Cellulosilyticum sp. I15G10I2: one gene and its partner. The protein of the gene in region 2 interacts with the protein of the main gene of each other region in a pairwise test. Links are inferred from orthologs where the notes say so. Each region holds a gene or a part of one and is shown on either strand. Other genes may lie near its edges.

Region 1 (3,077 bases), on a different replicon or contig from region 2:
ATTTTCCTCTTATTTTCGAGCAATAATTTTTATGTACTTTTCTATGAAAATAGTCTGCAAAGCTATAAATAACAAAATAGAGCCCTATTCTTAAAAGCAAACTTATCACCTTTTTTTTAGGTAAATATATTGTTCACTTTTATAAGAATACTGACTCTATAGACATGCCTTTTATGTTAAATGCTTTAAACTTTCCCGCCCATAATCTCAAGTCCATGGTAAATGGTATCAATAATACTTTCAAAAGATTCTCTTACATCCCTCACTCCTTCAGGTAAATTAATAATAAGCGTATTACGTCTAATCCCCGATACCCCTCTTGAGAGCATCACATTCGGATTCTTTTGAAGTCCATAGTATCTAATGGCCTCACTAATACCTGGAGCTACTCTATCAATAACACCCAGAGTTGCCTCTGGCGTGACATCTCTTTTTCTAAATCCTGTTCCTCCTGTAGTAATGACTAAATCCACTTTAATATCATCGCATAATAATACAAGCGCTTCTTGTATGCGATCTACATCTCCAGGAATAACTATATAATATTTAATTTCAAACCCCCTGTCTTTGAGCATGAAATCTAATATTTTTCCACTTTCATCTTCTTTTTCTCCCTTTGCGCTTAAATCACTAGCAGTAATAATGCCCGCGGTAAAAATCCTTTTATGACTTTCTTTTTTTGAACTTTTTGTTTTTCCCATTTCATTTTCCTCCTTATTTTATTACTTCAAATTGTACATGTTTATTAAATGAATCAAAATAAATACAAAAAGGCGAGATACCTATAACTCATAAAGTTATTTGTATCTCGCCTTTGAGACTCCTATTTATAACTGACTACATAATTACTTATCATTTCATACGATGTATAAAAATAAAAAAGACGCTATCTATTTTTCATAGACTAGCACCTCGTCATTGAGATTTTTATACTTTATAACACTTTTTTTTGCATTTTACCATTATTTCTTCTAAAAGTCAATAGCTATGATTGGTTGTTATATGTAAAAGGCCCTTAGCTTTTAGCTTAAGTGCCTTTTACATTAAATACTTGCTAAATTATTTGTTCTATCTTCCTGTTAAGTATTTTAAATAAGGTGAATCAACTGGAAGTACTACAACTGTTTCATTATTGATGGTCGTTCTATAAGATTCAAGAGATCTATACATACTAAAAAATTCCGGATCCTTTGAATAAGCTTCATTATAGATGTTTGCTGCTTCCTTTTCCCCTTCTGCTACAATCGTTTTGGCATCTGCCTCAGCTCTTGCCAGCATTTCTGATACTGTTCTATCTGTTTCAGCCTTAATCTTAAGCGCCTCAGCATCACCTTGAGATAAATACTCCTGTGCCGTACTCTCTCTTTCAGAAATCATTCTTAAAAATACTGACTGCTCATTTGTATCCGGCAAATCTGCCCTTTTCATCTTTATATCTATGAGTTCAATGCCTGTATTGTTTTCTTTTAATATCAAATTAATACCTTCGCCTACAACTGCATCAATACTCAGTCTGCTGCCCTTTTCAGAGTTGATAATTTGATCAAAATTCATTTTACCAAGCTCAGTTCTGATGTTAGAGTAAATAATGTCTCCAAGCCTTCCCTCTGCACCATTTAAAGTTCTTAAGCTTTCAATCATTGCCGTAGGATCACTAATTTTCCAAATACCATAGTAATCAACCATAATTCTTTTTTTATCCAACGTATTAATTTCAGCAGGTGGTACATCATATACCAAAGCATACTTAGGTAATGAAGTTACACTTTGAATAAACGGTATCTTAAAATTCAATCCTGGCTTTTCAACTATTTTAATGATTTCACCAAATTGTCTTACGACTTTATACTCATTAATCTGAACAATATAAAGGTTATTCCATAAAAAAATCATACCCAAAATCAGTATAAATACTCCTATTGATAAAAATTTAGGGAATGGCTTTCTTATTTTTTGAGGTTGTTCATCTATGATGTCTCCATCTTTAAAAAAATCAGACATATTCATTAGTTGTTTCCTCCTTTTGCTGCTTCAATAGGTAAATACTTGACTGTGTTTCCGCTTGCACCTTCATCCATAATATAAAGTTTCACGCCCGGAAGCACCTGTTCGAGCGCTTCAATCATAAGTCTTTCTCTTGTAATATTTTTATTATTGACATAACCTGAATAAAGTGCATTAAAGGTGGCTACATTTCCTCTAGCTGCTTCAATTCTTTCAACTTTCTGCCCTTCTGCCTTAGAAATAACCGCTTCTTTCTGCCCCTCAGCTGTATTGAGTTTTTCGTTTTTATAGCGGGTAGCTTCATTGATTTTAGTTACCCTTTCTTCCCTTGCAGAAGTTACTTTTTTAAATGCGTTGCTTACCTCTTCATTAGGCAAATCTACATCCTGGAGATTGACATTAACAATTGAAATACCTATATCATAGTTTTCTACCAGTTGGCTTAAATTTTCTCTGACATCATTGATAATTCTAGCTCTTCCATCCGTTAATGCATCATCTACAGTCGAACTGCCAATAACGCCTCTTAAAGAAGCAGAAGTTGCATTGTATAAGATATTAATAGGATTTTCTGTGTGGTAAAGATATGCAACAGGGTCAACTACTCGCCACTGCACCTCTAAATCTGCTAAAATAATATTTTCATCTCCAGTAATCATTTTGGCTTCATTATCATGGGAAACAATCCCATTTTGCGTATCTTCATACCCAAAAGTAAGCGAGAATGTCTCTCTTGATAACTTTCTAACCTGCTGAATAGGATAAGGCAGTTTAAACCTTAATCCTGGACTAATAATATCTGCGCTAGGCTCACCAAATGTAATGAGTACCGCGTATTCTGTTTGATCTACTGTATAAATAGAACTAAATATTAAAAGGCCTCCCAGTAAACATGCCGCAATCACACTAAAACTTACCCATACTCTTTTCATCATTTACTCTTTTCCTCCTTTTTAAAATCCTTATCTCTTTCAAATGAGGTGTATCCACTATATCACTCATTCTTTATTAACTCAAATTCTATTATACCACTAATTCACCACTTTTTGAATCTTTTTACTAAAATGGTCGCT
Region 2 (3,019 bases):
AAAGAACTTGGAGCGCAGATTACAAAGGATTATGAAGGGCAAGAAATCATTGTTTTGTGCATACTTAAGGGCGGTGTTATGTTTATGACAGATCTTGTTAAACACATACAAGTGCCTATTAAAATGGAATTTATGGTAGTATCAAGTTATGGAGATGAATATAAAAGCAGTGGGGTAGTTAAAATTTTAAAAGATTTAGATGAGCCCATTGAAGGAAAACATGTCTTAATTGTTGAAGATATTATTGATTCAGGAAGAACACTTAGATACATTAAAAGTATTTTAAGGGAAAGAGGACCACAAAGCATTAAGATATGTACGTTGCTTGATAAAGTTGAGCAAAGACAGACCAATGTTGATGTACAATATACAGGTTTTACAATTGAAAATGAATTTGTTATTGGATACGGTCTTGACTACAAGCAATATTATAGAAATATACCTTATATTGCAGTTAACAGAGAATAGAATAAAAGGGAAGGAGGAAATAAAATTTGAAAAAGACATTTAAGGGAACCTATCTGTACCTCATTATAGTTGCTGTATTATTTATAGCAGTTTTTTATGGAACAAATAGAAATGTATCTCAAAATATAAATGCGAAGTCCTATGGGCAAGTCATCGAGGATATTAAAGGTAAACAAGTAGAAAGAATAACTATAGAACTTTCAGATGGCAGTGCAGGTCATGCTAAGGTAGTTTATAAAGATGGGCAGACAACAACTGTTCCAGTTGTACAGCAAGAATTTATGACCTTTTATCATAGCTTGGCAGACGATGTTAGAAGTGCATTAATCTATGAAACAAAATATCCGCAGCCGAGTTTATTTTTGCCTATTATGCAGATTATACTCATAGTCGGAATGTTTATTTTTATTATGATATTTTTTATTCAGCAGATGCAAGGTGGCGGCGGTGGCGGCGGCCGGATCATGTCTTTTGGTAAAAGTAAGGCCAAAATGACAATAGATGAAAAAGGAAGTATTACGTTTAAGGATGTTGCAGGTCTAGATGAAGAAAAAGAAGAGGTGGCGGAGGTCGTTGACTTCCTTAAAAACCAAAATCGTTATATTCAAGTGGGTGCTAAGATTCCAAAAGGAATGCTTCTTGTAGGACCTCCAGGGACAGGTAAGACACTTCTTGCAAAAGCAGTAGCAGGTGAAGCCGGTGTGCCATTCTTTAGTATATCGGGGTCTGATTTTGTGGAAATGTTTGTAGGGGTGGGAGCATCCCGTGTAAGAGATTTATTTGAGCAAGCGAAAAAAAATGCACCATCTATTGTGTTTATAGATGAGATAGATGCTGTAGGTAGAAAACGTGGAGCTGGACTTGGCGGAGGCCATGATGAAAGAGAACAAACCCTTAATCAGCTTTTAGTTGAAATGGATGGTTTTGGTGCAAATGAAGGGGTTATTATTCTTGCAGCAACTAACCGTGCAGACGTTCTTGATCCAGCGCTCCTTAGACCAGGACGTTTTGACAGACAGATTGTAGTTGGAAGACCAGATATTAAAGGGCGTAGTGCGATTTTAAAAGTACATGCAAAAGGCAAACCGCTGCAAGAAGATGTAGATCTTGATACAATTGCAAGAACTACATCAGGCTTTACAGGGGCAGACCTTGCTAATCTTATGAATGAAGCAGCTCTCCTTACGGCTAGACATAAAAAACGAGCTATTGATATGGAAGAAGTTCAAAAAGCGTTTATTAAGATTACTGTAGGGACAGAAAAGAAGAGTCATGTCATTACAGAAAAAGAAAAACGTATTACAGCTTTCCATGAAATAGGGCATGCACTTATACATGAAGTTTTAGATAGCTTAGACTCTGTCCATAGTATTTCAATAATTCCAACTGGTTTTGCAGGCGGTTATACAATGCCTATACCTAAAGAAGACAGAATGTATATGACAAAGACAAAAATGGTAGATGAAATTGTATCTCTATTAGGCGGACGTGCAGCAGAAGAATTAGTCATTGGAGATATCACAACAGGGGCTTCAAACGACATTGAACGTGCGACACATATTGCCCGTGATATGGTTACAAAATATGGTATGAGTGAACTTGGTCCAATGAAATTTGGAGATGAGCAAGAAGAAGTTTTCTTAGGAAGAGACTTTAATCATACACGTAATTATAGTGAAGATATTGCAACGCAGATCGACAGACACATAAAAACACTTATAGAAAAGTGCTATAGCAGAGCTAAAGAAATACTTGAACTCAATATGGATATACTCCATAAGGCCTCTGAAATCCTTCTTAAAAAAGAAAAACTTACAGGTAAAGAATTCAGAAAGATTATGAAGGGTGAAGAGATCGATACTGAAAATTTAGAAGAACTTAATATTTTTGATTTTGAAGTAGAAGAAAATACTGTACCTAAGTCAGAAGGAACAGAAGAATAATAAATGATTAAAAAGCCGAAGCCTACTTTCGGCTTTTTAATCATTTAACATATCATTTTAAAGAGGTGGACTATGAAAGAGAAAGTACTTGCTTTTTTAAAAGGACAAGATCAGTATGTATCTGGAGAAGAAATTAGCAGTAAATTAGGGGTTACAAGAGCAGGGGTTTGGAAAAATATTAATAAGCTTAAGGAAGATGGCTATCATATAGAATCCATTACCAAAAGAGGATACCGGCTTATTGCCACGCCTGATGTGATTACACAGTCAGAAATAGCAAGTATCATAAATACTAAGCTGTTGGGGAAAGACATACACTATTATGAAAAGGTTGATTCTACCAATGAGGTGGCAAAGACTCTTGCTAGAGAAGGGGCCGCAGAAGGAACACTTATCATGGCTGATAAACAGCTTATGGGAAAAGGCAGGTTGGGTAAAACTTGGGATTCGCCAAGTGGAACAGGCATATGGATGAGCTTGATTTTAAGACCTCATATTATACCTGGACAAGCAAGTCAGTTGACACTTCTTGCAGGGCTTAATATGTGTGAAGCTATTAGGAGGGTTACGGGGCTAGACTGTAAAATAAAGTGGCCTAATGATATTGT

The links. Proteins that work in one complex are often made in the same cells at the same time.
Region 1: the proteins of ftsH (region 2) and hflC interact in binary tests that used the Escherichia coli proteins (3 or more experiments, as listed by UniProt). The link is inferred for Cellulosilyticum sp. I15G10I2 from one-to-one orthologs.

What each region holds. Positions count from the first base shown.
Region 1 is NZ_FMMP01000006.1:316,010-319,086, reverse strand. Bases 39-3,037 are described here. They hold hflC (protease modulator HflC), read right to left. Parts: upstream 2,008-3,037; coding sequence 1,069-2,007; downstream 39-1,068. Other genes in these bases: hflK (FtsH protease activity modulator HflK), read right to left, coding at 2,007-2,939; BN3326_RS01465 (MogA/MoaB family molybdenum cofactor biosynthesis protein), read right to left, coding at 186-701.
Region 2 is NZ_FMMP01000014.1:34,722-37,740, forward strand. The notes cover bases 12-2,952. They hold ftsH (ATP-dependent zinc metalloprotease FtsH), read left to right. Parts: upstream 12-494; coding sequence 495-2,411; downstream 2,412-2,952. Other genes in these bases: hpt (hypoxanthine phosphoribosyltransferase), read left to right, coding at 12-468; BN3326_RS13895 (biotin--[acetyl-CoA-carboxylase] ligase), read left to right, coding at 2,484-2,952. Also shown: more of hpt, read left to right, coding at 1-11; more of BN3326_RS13895, read left to right, coding at 2,953-3,019. UniProt on the Escherichia coli protein: Acts as a processive, ATP-dependent zinc metallopeptidase for both cytoplasmic and membrane proteins. Plays a role in the quality control of integral membrane proteins.